DNA from 2 places in the Brevibacillus sp. FW301-21C12A genome. Region 2 is predicted to be linked to the other one. Evidence: riboswitches for the same ligand, from Rfam matches in the RefSeq annotation. Region 2 holds a riboswitch; the other holds the start of a gene.

Region 1 (7,435 bases), on a different contig from region 2:
TGCCGCTTGCTTCATGTCAATGCGCGCTGCCAGTTCTTTTCCGTGCTGCTTGGACAACAGCTCGTCCACAGGAATATCCACGAATGCCGGGTCAGTCAGCCATTTGTCACGGTCGGCAAAAGCTTGTTTGGTCGCTTCGACGATCGTGTGGTAGTAATCCGGCGTACCTTCGCCCATGCTCTTGAGGTCAAAGTTGTTCAGCACGTTCAAAATCGAGAGCGAGGCCATGCCCTGGGAGTTGGGCGGCACGTTGTACGCCTTGTAGCCGCGATAGTCTACCGTAATCGGCTCCGCCCAGGTGGAGGTATGCTTCTCGAAGTCTTTCAGCGTGAGCAGCCCGCCGTTTTTTTGCAGGTCGGCGACGATTTTTTGCGCGACTTCGCCTTTGTAAAATCCGTCGGCGCCTTTTTGGGCAATGATTCGCAACGTTTTGGCAAGGTCCTTTTGCTTGAGAATTTCGCCTGCGGCATACGGCTCTCCGTTCGGCTTCAGGAACGTTTTGCGGAAGCCCTCGAAGCGCTGGAGATTTTTCAGCTCGTTGTCAGTCGGGTCTGTTGCGTACTTGGTCCAGTAAACCTGGTTGGGCGAGACGGGATAGCCGTTTTCGGCGTACCCGATCGCAGGCTCCAGCAGCTTGTGCCAAGGCAGCTTGCTGTTGCCCATGCTTTTGTGCGCGTAGTTGTAGGCTTCCCACCAGCCGGAAACAACGCCGGGAACCGTGTTGGCAGACTCATAGCCGCGGGAAGGAATTTTGTCGTAGCCTTTGCTTTTGTAGTATTCGATGGTTGCCTTTTCGCCAGCTCGTCCGCTGCCGTTCAATGCTTTCAGCTCTTTTGTTTTGGCGTTGTAAATGAGCCAGAAGTTATCCCCGCCAATGGTCGTGTAGTGCGGATAGACGACGGCGAGGGTAGAGGCGGCGGTAATCGCGGCGTCTACTGCGTTTCCGCCGTCTTCCAACGTTTTCAGGGCTGCGGCTGTAGCCAGATAGTGAGGTGTTGTGACCATGGCATTTGGCGACATTGATGTTGGACGATTGGCAGCTTGGACCGGAGCGAATGTTGTCAGGCCGATAGCGGCGGTCAATGCGACGGCAGAAAGTTTTTTCCAAAGTGACATCTCATGAAGCCTCCTTGTATTTTGGTGAAAAGGTTCCAACAATCCGACAGCTTTTCGCAGCCTCACCTCCTTGACCGGGACAGACAGAAAATTCCTCATACCTACAAAAATGGACAAAAACAGACAATGAGTGCGCAAAAAAAGACCAATGATATAGGATCATTGGTCTTGTCCTACATCAATATTTCGGTAGCTGGCTGGCATGCCCGCTCGTGCGGAGGTAGCCCCTCTAGCTTTGCGTCGCCGGATTTCCCCGGGTTTGCCGTTTCGATATCAATGAAAAATTAATGCAAATGTTGCAGGTAAAATTTCCTAAACCTGTTTGTCAATAATATAGACGATTTGTCGATTGGGGTAAATAAGGAAATTTCTTTTTATCTAGAAAAAAGGAAGCATCAGGGAAATACGCGTTTTTCACCGACATTCACACACCTCTGTTGGCCGAACTGCTTATGATGATAAAAAGGCACATTTGCCAAGGAGTGAAACAACGACCATGATGCATCCCGATACAGAGCTTCGCTATATCAACGACGAGATCGGGTACGGTGTGTTTGCGACAAAGCTCATTCCCAAAGGCACGATTGTCTGGGTCCAGGATGATCTCGATCAGGTATTAGACCCGGCATTTGTGGAAAAACTGGATCCATTAAGAAAACAGGACGTGCAAAAATATTCGTTCAAAAATCAGTTCGGCAAATACATCTTGTGCTGGGATAAGGCCCGGTTTGTCAACCACAGCTTCCATGCGACCTGTGTGGCGACGATGTACGATCTGGAACTGGCGGCGCGGGACATTTTGCCGGGCGAGGAACTGACCGATGATTACGGAACGCTGAACCTGGATGAACCGTTTGACTGTTTGCCGGAGCCGGGCACGAGCCGTTCAAGGGTGATGCCTGACGACTTGCTGCGCTACTATCGCCAATGGGATGAGATCGCAGCCGCCGCCTTCGAGCGGTTCAATCAGGTTGAACAGCCGCTGCTCCACCTCGTAAGACCTAAGCATTTGCAAACCATTCGCGGCATTACCGAACAGCAGCGGTCGCTCGACTCGATCATTTCGCTGTACTGCCAGCCGCAATCGCGATGGCCAAAAGAGCAGGAGTGGTAGACGCAGCGGGCCGGACAACGGCCCGATTTTGTTGAACTCTGGGAAGAGAATCAGTATTATGGAATGTAAAGGTGAAGTGAAAGGTTGATTTCATTGGAAAACAAGGTAGCGTCATCCAATTTTATCCGCAATATCGTGATTGACGACCTGCAAGCAGGCAAGGTCAAGGAAGTCATTACCCGCTTTCCGCCGGAGCCGAACGGGTATCTTCATATTGGACATGCAAAAGCCATCTGCCTGAATTTTGAACTGGCAAGCGAATTTAATGGCAAGGCTCACCTCCGTTTTGACGATACCAATCCGGTGAAAGAAGACACTGAGTACGTGGAAGCGATCAAAACAGACGTCAAATGGCTTGGCTTTGAATGGGACGGGCTGTTTTTTGCATCGGATTACTTTGAAGAGATGTACAAGCGTGCGGTGCTGTTGATTCAAAAAGGCAAAGCCTACGTGGACGATCTGTCTGCCGAAGAGATGCGCAAGCTGCGCGGAACGTTGACGGAGCCGGGCGTAGACAGTCCGTACCGCAACCGTTCTGTGGAGGAAAACCTCGACCTGTTCGAGCGCATGCGCAACGGAGAGTTCAAGGACGGGGAAAAAGTGCTGCGTGCCAAAATCGACATGTCCTCCCCGAACATCAACATGCGCGATCCGGTTTTGTACCGCATTTCCCATACGACCCACCACAACACGGGAGACAAATGGTGCATTTACCCGATGTACGACTACGCGCACCCGCTGGAGGATGCGATTGAAGGCGTGACCCACTCGCTCTGCTCGCTCGAATTTGAAGACCATCGTCCGCTGTACGACTGGGTCATCAGCGAGTGCGAGATGGAGCACGTTCCGCGCCAGTACGAGTTTGCCCGCCTGAACCTGACCAACACGGTCATGAGCAAGCGCAAGCTGAAACAGCTCGTAGACGAAAACGTCGTCGATGGCTGGGACGATCCGCGCATGCCGACCATTGCAGGCTTCCGCCGTCGCGGCTTTACGCCGGAAGCGATTCGCACGTTTGCCCGTGAAGTCGGGGTAGCGCGCAGCAATAGTACAGTCGACGCGAAAATGCTGGAGCATTTCATCCGCGAGGACTTGAAGCTGAAAGCACCGCGCACGATGGCTGTTTTGAATCCGCTGAAAGTCGTCATCACGAACTATCCGGAAGGCCAGGTCGAGATGCTCGAAGCGGAAATCAACCCGGAAAATCCGGAGATGGGCAATCGTCAAATTCCGTTCTCCCGCGAAATCTACATCGAGCAGGACGACTTCATGGAAAACCCGCCAAGCAAGTATTTCCGCCTGTTCCCGGGAAATGAAGTCCGTCTCAAGCACGCCTACTTCATCAAATGCAACGACGTGGTGAAGGACGCGGATGGCAATGTCATCGAGCTGCACTGCACCTACGACCCGGAGACGAAGAGCGGAAGCGGGTTTACAGGACGCAAGGTAAAAGGGACCATCCACTGGGTAGATGCGAGCCAGGCAGTACCTGCCGAGTTCCGTTTGTACGAGCCGCTGATTCTCGACGATGAGGACACGGAAGGAAGCTTCCTGGACAACATCAACCCGAACTCGCTGGAAGTGTTGAACGGATTCGTCGAGCCGAACATGAAAGACACGAAGGCGCAGGACAAATACCAGTTTTTCCGCCACGGATACTTCAACGTCGATCCGAAGCATACGACGCCGGACAAGCTGGTCTTTAACCGGATCGTTTCGCTGAAAAGCTCGTTCGAACTGCCAAAAGCGTAGTACAGGCGCAGGCTGTGACAAACACAAAAACGCTGTTGCGGCATGGGAAAACCGTGTGCAACAGCGTTTTTTCATCAGGCAAGGCGTGGAACTTTTCTCATTCGCGTGTATAATTATTCGTGTTGCACCAGAGAAGGAGGACAGGCAGTGAATGGGGGAGCAGAGCTTACACGCAGCTTGAAGCTGTGGCATATCGTCGTAATTGGCCTGGGGTACATGGCTCCGATGGCCGTCTTTGACACTTTTGGCATTGTAGCCGAGGAAACCGGTGGACACGTTCCTGCTGCCTACGCAGTGACGCTGCTCGCCATCCTGTTTACCGCCGCGAGCTACGGGAAAATGGTCCGCGCGTTCCCGTCGGCAGGGACCGCGTACACGTACACGCAGCAAACGATCCATCCGTATGCGGGATTTTTGGTCGGATGGGCGTCGCTGCTCGATTATTTGTTTTTGCCCATGATTAACGCCCTGCTGACAGGGGTGTATTTATCGTCCGTCTTCCCCGAGGTGCCGACCAGGTGGTGGATTATCGGATTTATCGCACTGATTACATTATTGAATGTGTTCCGGGTCACCGTGACGGCTTCTGTCAACTCGTTTCTCGTGCTGTTTCAAATCGCCTTTGTCATTTTGTTCGCGGGGTTGTCCATTCGCAGTCTGGTTCAGGGAGAGGGGCTTGGGCACGTATTCAACATCCAGCCGTTCTTCTCGCCCGATCTGTCCGTAGTCGCGTTACTGTCGGGCGCCTCGATTCTTTGCTTTTCCTTTTTGGGCTTCGATGCCGTGACCACGCTGACCGAGGAAACGGTCGAGGCCAAAAAGACGATTCCCCGGGGGATTTTGCTGGTCGCGCTGGCAGGGGGAGCGCTGTTCATTACCGCTTCGTACTTTATGCAATCGTTGTTTCCTGATGTTTCTGTATTGTCTGACCCCGAAGCGGCCTCCGCGGAAATCGCGCTGTTTATCGGCGGCTCCGTGTTTCAGCTACTGTTTTTGGCGGCAGCGCTGTCTTCTACGCTCGCCTCCGGGCTTGTGTCGGTGACCAGCGTCACGCGGCTTTTGTACGCGATGGGGCGGGACGGCTATTTGCCGCGAAAATGGTTTGGCTATGTGCATCCGAAGCTGAAAACGCCTTTGCTCAACGTCCTTTTGGTCGGGACGCTGATGCTGTCCGCGCTCTACCTGGACCTGTTGACCGCGACGTCGTTCATCAACTTCGGGGCGCTGATCGCCTTCAGCTTTGTCAACCTGAGTGTCATCGCCTACTATCTCAGGCTCAAGCAGGAAAGGCGCATGGCCGATTGGTGGGGCTATCTGCTGGCGCCGCTGATCGGGACCGCTTTTATCGCGTTTTTATGGATCAGTCTTGATATCAAGTCGATGATGCTCGGACTGTTGTGGACGTTTGTCGGCCTTGTTTATTTGTTTTATTTGGTCAAAATCAAGGGAGCCAGGCTGGAGCTGGTGAAATTCGATGAGTAGCAGCTTCACAGACGAAAGCGGGGATGAAAGGAGCGCGGGCAAAATGAAGAGGGGAACCGGAGCGAGTGTAGTGCGGACAAGCCGCATCCCGATCGCGGGAGGGGAGCTGGAATACAGCGTAACAGGCAGAGCGGATGCCCCTGTGCTGTTGCTGCTCGCCGATGAAACGAAGCTGCCTGATGAAGCGCAGCGGACCTTTTGCCGGGAAGCCGCTGTCCGTTATCAGCATGCCGTACCGCAGGCAAAAGTGAGGACGATACCGGATTCGCTTCATTTGCTGATGGTGACTCATCCACAGGAGACGGTGAAGGCCATCGATGAATTTTTGCATAGCTAAAGGGAAAGGGACAAGCGCGCGCTGCTTGTCCCTTTTTGTCTTGACCAATGGCTTGACGCAGCCATGTTTTCTCATGAACTGGCCGGTCAGCGCTTGCCGGTCTGTCTATCGCTTCGCCTCGCGGAAGAGCCTGTCCAGCTCGTCCGCCATTTTTTTGTCCCGGTTGTTGTCTCGCAAATGTTTTTTCACTTTTTCCAGCGAGTCGATCCCTTTTTTCGAGTTGACCGTCCAGACTTTCGCATCGGTGCCGTACAGGCGCTCTACGACGGTGCGCGCTTGCGTAAACAAAGCGTTCCGATCGCTGGTGCCCAGCACGCCTGTCGTGTTGGTTCTCGCCTTCGCCCCTGCGATGCCGTTCGCCGTATCGTTGCCTCTGCTGCTGCTGCCCGCATAGCTGCTCAGCAGGTGGGACTGCATCGGGTCCATCGAATTGATCGAAGCCTGGTTGGCGGTCGTCGGCGCAAGAAAAATAGCATCGCCGACGATCAATGCCTGGATGCCGTGAACTCCGGCTGCGCCGAGCTGTGCTTCCAGCTTGGTCGAGGGGCCGCCGCTGTGCAGATGCGAGCTGCCGATGGAGCTGTACACGCCGTTGCCCATTCCGCTGAAAGTCGTGCCGTGAGAGTTGGTTGTCAGCTTTTTGTCGCGGTCTACGCTGGGAATGACCGTCTCGCCCGCTCTGTCCGGATGTACGGTATGTGTCCGGGCCGGTTCTTGCGGCGCAGCCTGGTTGTTGCAGGCCGAAAGCAGAAGCGCGATGCCCAATCCGGTGCTGCCCACCCATGTTCCTAAGCGTTTCATCGTAATCCCTCCAACTGTTGCTATATAGGTAACCATATCCTTTGTTTGCCTCTGGAAACTATGTGTGGAGCATGTTGGGAAAATTTCCGGGAAATGCGTTTAGCCTGTCGAAAAAATGCGCAAACCAAGGGAAGAGAGAACTGGAGGTGGTAGATTTGGCAGAATCAAACAACAGGCATGAGGAGCCAGTGTCGCGTCGGCACTTTTTGAAAAACACTGGTCTGGTGCTCGGTGGTCTGGTTGTCGGGGGAGTGGCAGGAAGCCTGCTCCGCAAGCCGGAAGCACCACCGCAACCGGGAGCGACACCGGCTCCTGCTGCCGATTATAATCAGGCGCTGATGTATTTCAGTCCGGAGCAGTTCAAGGTAGTGGACGCCGCATGCGAGCGAATTTTCCCCGAAGACGAGCTAGGCCCGGGGGCAAAAGCGTTGGGCGCGGCTTACTTCATCGACCACCAGTTGGCGGGCGATTGGGGGTTCAACTCGCGCGAATACATGCAAGGTCCGTTTTATCCGGGGGAAGTGACCCAGGGCTATCAGGGCAGGCTGAAGCGGCGGGAAATATTCGACATCGGAATTCAGGAGCTGAACAACTACAGCCAGTCTACACATGGCAAACGCTTTTACGAGATCACGCCTGAGCAGCAGGACGCCGTGCTGAAGGCGTTTGAGACAGACGAGGTGAAGCTGACCACGATCTCGGCCAGCGCTTTCTTCAAAATGCTGCGCGCCAGCACAATCGAAGGGATCTACGCTGACCCGCTGTACGGCGGCAATAAAAATATGGATGGCTGGAGATTAAAAAATTACCCAGGTAATCAGATGACCTATACA
Region 2 (7,435 bases):
AAGACAACGAAAAGCATCGTCCGGTTGTCTTGCACCGTGCGATGTACGGCTCCATGGAGCGTTTCATCGGCATCCTGATCGAGCACTACGCAGGCGCATTCCCTGTCTGGTTGACTCCAATCCAGGCGCGCTTGATGAACATCAGCGAGGTGCACATTCCGTACGCCGAGCAAGTCAAAGAAAAGCTGCAACAAGCTGGCATCCGCGTAGAGCTGGATGCGCGCAACGAAAAAATCGGCTACAAAATCCGTGAAGCGCAAGTGCAAAAAATCCCGTACATGCTGGTTATCGGGGAAAAAGAAGTGACAGACGGCACTCTGTCTGTACGCAGACGCGGAGTAGGCGATGAAGGCGCCATGACCGTTGATGAGTTCGTGGAAAAAATCCGCGCCGAAATCAACGAAATGAAGTAAAGCAAAAAGGGCAGTTCTCACCCGAACGGTGGGAACGGCCCTTTTGTTTTTGGCGAAAACGGTGGCGACAACTGCTACAGCTCATTTTCCAGACGGGCAAGCAGTGTTACGACTTCATGGGACGCCCGTTGAAGCTGCTCGTACGCTTCCTGGGCGCCGGCGAGATCCTCGGCCTGGTATTTTTCCACTGCCTGCTTGGCGTAAAAATGTACTAATTTGTGCGGCTCCTCCAGCTTTTTGAATGTCGGGTTGTTGCGCACAAGCGGCGGCAAGTCGCTGTAGTACCACGTCCCCAGTCGGCAGTGATGGTGCGAGGCCATTTCTGCGGCGACCAGGTTTTCCAAACCAAGGAACATGTTGTAAATTTTCCATTTCCACAGCAAATGATCCGTTTTGGCCACGCGCACGATGTCTTTGTAGCTCAATTTGACATTGATCGTAAAGAACGTCTTGCGGTACTCATCCATTTTCCGGCTCAGTTCGAGAATGATTTGCGCGGTGTCTTTGGCGATTTGCTGCGAATGTGTGCTCAGGTCAAAAATCGTGGAGTTGCGGTGGGCGATATCCGTGACAGAAGAAGCCTGTTCCTCGGTCATGGCGGCAATTTGCGAGGTGGATTGGCTGATTTCCTGCATGGTGGACACAATCTTGTTCAGGGCGACATCGGCGAACTGGGCTTCCCCGACGCTGCGCTCCACCAGCTTGCTCGTGCTGTCCATCTGCTCCGTCACTCGCTTCGAAACTTGTTGCAGCGACTCCATGTTGTCTGTGATCCGGTTGATCTGTTCTTTTGTATGCTCGGCCAGCTTGCGCACCTCAGTGGCTACGACCGCAAAGCCGCGCCCTTGCTCTCCGGCCCGGGCGGCCTCGATACTGGCGTTCAGCGCGAGCAGGTTGGTCTGCTCGGCGATTTCCCGAATGATGCGGATGACGTCCTGTGTCTGATGAATCTCCTGATTGAGCTGGTTTACCCTGCTCATGACCTCGACAAAGACGTGGCCCACCTGGCGGATGTCGCCGAGAGCGGCATTGATGATCTGTTTGCTCTGTTCAGCGGATTGCACCGCTTCGTCTGTCCCTTCTGCGACTTTGACCGCGTGGTTGGCGACTTCCTGAATCGAGGCGCTCATTTCTTCCGTTGCGGCGGTGACGCTGTGGCTTTCCTCGATCTGCTCGTCCATTCCCGAGATAAGCTGCTTCGTCGTGTCGAGCTGGGTCATATGGTTGAGCATGCCGGAGATGCCGAACAAAAACGATTTGAACGTCTCTTCCATATACACTTCCACAATCAGTTGCTGATCGAATGCTGCCAATTTTTGCACAGCGGTGACCATTTTCATCATCTGATGCGGCTGATTGCTCCATTTTTCCATCAAAATCGTGGTCATGATCTGAATCAGCAGATGGTGTGCAGAAATAAAATGATCGGCTGTCAGATGAATGCGGCTGTGAACTTGCCCGATGACAATTCTCGTTTTCACGTACTCATGGTTGACTTCTGCTGTGAGAAACTGCTCCAGGTGGACCTCCAAAGTTTTTTTCAACCGCTCCAGGCTGGAGTTGTCGAGGATGATCTTCTGGAGGTGGGGAACGTTAGTGATCGACTGGTAAAACTTGGATACGATCTCTGCTTTAAAGGGGTAAAGCGTGGTAGCAGCCTCTTTGACGTGCGCCAATGTATCCTGATCCACGCCCAAAAAAGACAGGCGCTCTTTCACGCGTTCGCCCACTTCGGTAATGTCAGTTGCGTGGGAAGCTTTCACATACTCATTCCATGGCTTTGCTTTCTTTGCAAAAAATTGCATGCAGACCTCCGAATTTTACATTTTATTGATTTACTCAAAAATTGAGAAAGAGGGGGCGATTGCCATTGCTGCAGCTTGCCGTTTCTGAGCAGTGGACAAGGCCTTTGTTCTGGGATAAAATAAACCGACCCTACAACGAAAATAGGGTCGGTTGCACTACTCGCTCCCAGCCATTCAAGTGCCCACATACAAACGGCTGATCTTCGCTTTCCTTATTGAAGGGGAATATATAGAGCATAATATATAGTCATATTATCCTATGTTTATACAAAAGGGAATAGTCAAAAAAACGGTTTGCACATTGGCGTGCACCGGGTCATTTTTCCGATTTTCATCGGCTTGCGACCGCTTTTGCAACAGCGAAAAGTGCAGGAACAGGAGCCGTTCGCAGGCGGAATATGGTACGCTAATAAAAAGCCGGAATCGCATGTTGGACATCAATACGAGACAAACTGGAGATAGAGTGGCATGCCAGGCTCAGCCAGGAAAAGGAGGGTGACCACCAGTGCTAGAGCAGATGCAAGTACGTGACACACGAAAGCGTCCTCTCCGTGATCTGCGCATTTCCGTGACAGACAAATGCAATTTTCGTTGCCGGTACTGTATGCCGGCTGAAATTTTCGGGCCGGAGTTTGAATTTTTGCCGCAGCACAAACTGCTGTCATTTGAAGAAATTACCCGCTTGACCCAAATATTCACAGCGCTCGGCGTGCGGAAAATCCGGATTACGGGCGGAGAACCGCTCGTGCGCAGGGATTTGCCTGAATTAATACGAATGATTCGAAAAATAGAGGACGTTCACGATATCGCCATGACGACCAATGGCTCGCTGCTCGCCCGCCATGCCCAGGCTTTGAAGGAAGCCGGGCTTGATCGCGTCACCGTCAGCCTCGACAGCCTGGACAACGAGCGGTTTGGCATGTTAAACGGCAGAGGCTATCCGGTGGATGCCGTGCTCGACGGGATTCGCGCGGCGGCGGAAGCGGGACTCGGGGTGAAAATCAACATGGTCGTCCAGCGCGGTGTCAACGACCAGGACATTTTGCCGATGGCCCGTTATTTCCGCGAGCAAGGCCATACGCTGCGCTTCATTGAGTTCATGGACGTAGGCAACAGCAACGGCTGGAAGCTCGATCAGGTCGTGCCTTCCAGCGAAATCGTCCGGATGATCGACGCAGAAATGCCGCTCGTCCCGGTCGAGGCGAACTACTTCGGCGAGGTCGCTTCGCGCTACCGCTACGAGGGGAGCGATCAGGAGATTGGGCTGATCTCGTCGGTGACACAAGCCTTTTGCTCTACCTGTACGCGGGCGCGGCTGTCGGCAGAGGGGAAAATGTACAACTGCCTGTTCGCCTCCGCCGGCTATGACTTGCGCGAGCCGCTGCGCAGCGGGCGAAGCGACGAAGAAATCCAGGAGCAGATTCGCGCGATCTGGGAAAAGCGCGACGAGCGCTATTCGGAAGAACGGCTGGACGAAACGCCGGGGCTGCAAAAGCGTCCGAAGGTGGAAATGTCCCACATCGGAGGATAAAAAGCGATAAGCCTTGACAAAGACAACTCTACCTTGTATTATAAGTTGCGTGTATAAACACTTCATACTTCGAGAACAAGCAGAGGCGCCCAGCTTCTCACCTGGGTCGACGTCCGACACGACTGTTGACAGGTAACTCTTATGCAAAGATCCTTGGATCTGATGAAATTGCTTAGGTGAGATATGTGCGGGCGCAGATGCGTTCGCACATTTTTGTTCCTTCTCGAAATTGACGGAGGTGGCAAGTATTAGCAAGGATCAAATGTTAATCAACGAAGCGATCCGTGCCCGTGAAGTCCGTTTGATCGGCGCTGACGGGAGCCAATTGGGAGTCGTACCCTTCAGGGAAGCGTTGCGCATTGCCCAGGAAGCCGAACTGGATCTGGTAAACGTTGCTCCGACAGCCAAACCGCCTGTATGCCGTATCATGGACTACGGAAAGTTCAAGTACGAGCAGGCGAAAAAGGAGAAAGAAGCACGGAAAAACCAGAAGATCATCGAGCTGAAAGAAGTGCGTTTTTCTTCTAACATCGAAGAACACGATTTTCAAACCAAGCTTCGCAACGTCCGCAAGTTCTTGGAGGATCACCACAAGGTGAAGTGTACGATCCGTTTCCGTGGACGTGAAATCACCCACTCCGAAATCGGGCTTGGCGTTATGGAGCGTGTAGCTGCTCAGTGTGAAGATCTCGCTACGCCTGAGCGTAAACCGAAGATCGAGGGCCGCAGCATGATTATGATTCTGGCTCCGAAAGCGGAAAAGTAAGATAGTAGTTTAGACAGGAGGACTTTTCAGATGCCTAAAATGAAAACCAACAAGGCTGCTGCAAAACGTTTCAAAAAGACTGGAAGCGGCCAATTGAAGCGCGACCGCGCATTTGGTAACCACATGTTCGCCAACAAAACGACTAAGCAAAAGCGCCACCTGCGCAAAGCTGCACTCGTTTCCAAAGGCGATCAAAAACGCATGGAGCAAATGCTCACTTACCTGTAAGTTTTCGCATCATTACACACATTACGCAGCATGAGCTCCCTAAGCGCCTAGCAGTAGGCCGCCATGCTGGAAAGACCAGGAGGAGTTTAGTATGCCAAGAGTAAAAGGTGGCATTGTTACACGCCGTCGTCATAAGAAAATCCTGAAGCTGGCGAAAGGATACTTCGGTTCCAAACATCGCCTGTTTAAATCCGCTAATGCGCAAGTAATGAAATCCCTGCTTTATGCATACCGCGACCGTCGTCAAAAGAAACGCGACTTCCGCAAACTGTGGATCACCCGTATCAACGCGCAAGCTCGCCTGAACGGTCTGTCCTACAGCCGTCTGATGCACGGCCTGAAAGTGGCTGGCATCGAAGTGAACCGCAAAATGCTGGCTGACCTGGCTGTGAACGACAAAGCTGCGTTCAACGAACTGGCAGCAGTTGCAAAAGGCAAACTGAACGCGTAAGCACATACGCAAAAAGCAAAGCCGATCTTTCCTGGTGGGGAAGGTCGGCTTTTTTTGCTTGTCGGAGAGGCTCTCCCCTATGAATGAACATCCGAAAAGCGCAAGGGCAGCAAGGAAACGCCATCGTTTTTTTAAAGAAAATGGACAACGGGCGTAGAGGCGGCTCCGTCTCAGGTTGGAGCAAAAAACAATCTCCCGTCCGTGTCGAGAGGATGGCTCCCTGCCGTACAATAAAAAGCGTCAAAGGAAAACATTGGATAGGAGAGAGTAGAGATGAAAAAACAAAAGTGGATGGTAATGATGGGTGCAACTGCGGTGATCTGTTCGGCGCTGTTCGTTCCGGGAGCGTTCGCCAAAGAAAAGGATGATGCCTACGTAGCACCCGTCGTCTTCATCACAGGAGCACCGGCGGCACAAAATGTAGACCAGGCGAATCTCAACACGATTCCGACAGGCAGTTCGTTTATTTTCCCGGCAGCAAACAGTGACTCTGACAAAAAATAAGAGGGAGCAATCCGCGAGGAGCGATCGGGCTACAGGTCTGGTCGCTCTTTTCGATTCTTTCGGTGCCGTCGCGGCAGTTTTGTCAGCAGGACGAATCGCCACTTCCTGCCTCCCGACATATGATGGTGGGGGAATCCTAGCAGGAAAGGAGTTTCGCTGATGAACAATCGCCAGAGGATGGCGGACGAAGAGCTGCAAGTGTGGGCGTACCGGATGGAAGCCAAATCCCCGCAGGATGTGCTTGTTCTGGCGGTGGAACACTTCGCAGGCAACCTCGTCCTCGCCTCAAGCTTCGGTGCCGAGGATGTCGTGCTGATCGACATGCTGCACAAACTGGCCCCGACGATACCTGTTTTTTATCTCGATACGAACAAACATTTTCCCGAGACGTACGAGACGCGCGACAAGCTGGAGGAGCGGTACCAGACGAAATTTATCCAGGTGCTGCCCCAGATGACTCTGGCTGAGCAGGAGAAGAGCCACGGAGACAAATTGTGGGAGACAGACCCGAATCTGTGCTGCCAAATCCGCAAAGTAGAGCCTTTGACACGGGTGCTGTCCGGCTACGACGCCTGGATTACCGGCATTCGCCGCGATCAGGCGCCTACCCGCGCCAATGCGAAAAAAGTGGAATGGGACGATAAATTCAAGCTGGTGAAGTTCAACCCGCTCGCGGACTGGACGATGGACCAGGTGTGGGCATATATACACGCGAACGATGTCCCCTACAACCCTTTGCACGACCGCAATTATCCAAGTATTGGCTGCAGTGTTTGCACCCGGCCTGTCCAGTCAGGGCAGGACCCGCGCGCGGGCCGCTGGGCCGGCTTTGACAAGACCGAATGCGGCCTGCACAAGTAAGGGAACAAAAGGGAGGACACGCTATGCATACGATCTCGCCACACGGTGGGACGCTGATTGAACGGCTGGAAAGTCAGCCGGAAGCGATAACCAGAGCCGCTGGCAAAAAAGCAATCGTGGTCGATCAATGGACGTTGTCTGACATAGACTGCCTCGCCATTGGCGCCTTTTCCCCGCTGACAGGCTTTCTTTGCGAGGACGACTACCATTCCGTCGTGGAGCGGATGCGGCTCGCAGACGGGACGGTTTGGCCGCTGCCCGTGACGCTGGCAGTCGATGCGGCCGAGCACGCGGACATCGAGCCGGGGGATGCGGTATGGCTGCGCGGCGAAGATGGCGAAGACTACGCCATACTCCAGGTGCAAAGCCTCTACCAGCCCGATAAAGCCCGGGAGGCAAGACAAGTGTTTCGGACAGCGGACCGGGCGCATCCGGGAGTGAAAAAGCTGATGGAAAAACCGGGGCTGTACGTGGGCGGTCCGGTGCATGTGCTCAAGCGGCCGCAGCCCGAGCGGTTTGCCGAATATTATTTGACGCCGCGCGAGACGAGAGAGCTTTTTTCCCAAAACGGCTGGAAGAGCGTCGTCGGCTTCCAGACGCGCAATCCCGTCCACCGGGCGCACGAATATATCCAAAAGGCGGCAATGGAAATCGTCGACGGGCTTTTTCTCAACCCGCTGATGGGGGAAACCAAGTCAGATGACATCCCCGCGCAAGTGCGGATGAAAAGCTACCTCGCCCTGCTGGAAAACTACTACCCGAAAGAGCGCGTGCTGCTCGCGGCCTTCCCGGCGGCGATGCGCTACGCAGGTCCGAGAGAAGCGGTATTCCACGCGCTCGTCCGCAAAAACTACGGCTGCACGCACTTCATCGTAG

The links. Region 2 has a riboswitch for cyclic di-GMP ahead of AC3WQH_RS05820 (methyl-accepting chemotaxis protein). Riboswitches for the same ligand answer to the same signal wherever they lie in the genome.
Region 1: another riboswitch for cyclic di-GMP. It lies ahead of ggt (gamma-glutamyltransferase); the one in region 2 lies ahead of AC3WQH_RS05820 (methyl-accepting chemotaxis protein).

The regions. Positions count from the first base shown of each region.
Region 1 covers NZ_JBYTBG010000005.1:34,152-41,586, forward strand. Annotated here, with positions in the region: gene ggt (gamma-glutamyltransferase) at 1-1,116, opposite strand, end outside; cyclic di-GMP riboswitch class I at 1,302-1,390, opposite strand; gene AC3WQH_RS05100 (SET domain-containing protein) at 1,613-2,230, shown strand; gene AC3WQH_RS05105 (glutamine--tRNA ligase/YqeY domain fusion protein) at 2,315-3,982, shown strand; gene AC3WQH_RS05110 (APC family permease) at 4,130-5,464, shown strand; gene AC3WQH_RS05115 (alpha/beta fold hydrolase) at 5,508-5,801, shown strand; gene AC3WQH_RS05120 (hypothetical protein) at 5,907-6,602, opposite strand; gene AC3WQH_RS05125 (gluconate 2-dehydrogenase subunit 3 family protein) at 6,758-7,435, shown strand, end outside.
Region 2 covers NZ_JBYTBG010000006.1:14,673-22,107, forward strand. Annotated here, with positions in the region: gene thrS (threonine--tRNA ligase) at 1-413, shown strand, start outside; gene AC3WQH_RS05820 (methyl-accepting chemotaxis protein) at 488-2,218, opposite strand; cyclic di-GMP riboswitch class II at 2,355-2,438, opposite strand; gene moaA (GTP 3',8-cyclase MoaA) at 2,736-3,749, shown strand; gene infC (translation initiation factor IF-3) at 4,012-4,515, shown strand; gene rpmI (50S ribosomal protein L35) at 4,546-4,743, shown strand; gene rplT (50S ribosomal protein L20) at 4,835-5,194, shown strand; gene AC3WQH_RS05845 (hypothetical protein) at 5,468-5,698, shown strand; gene AC3WQH_RS05850 (phosphoadenylyl-sulfate reductase) at 5,858-6,559, shown strand; gene sat (sulfate adenylyltransferase) at 6,583-7,435, shown strand, end outside.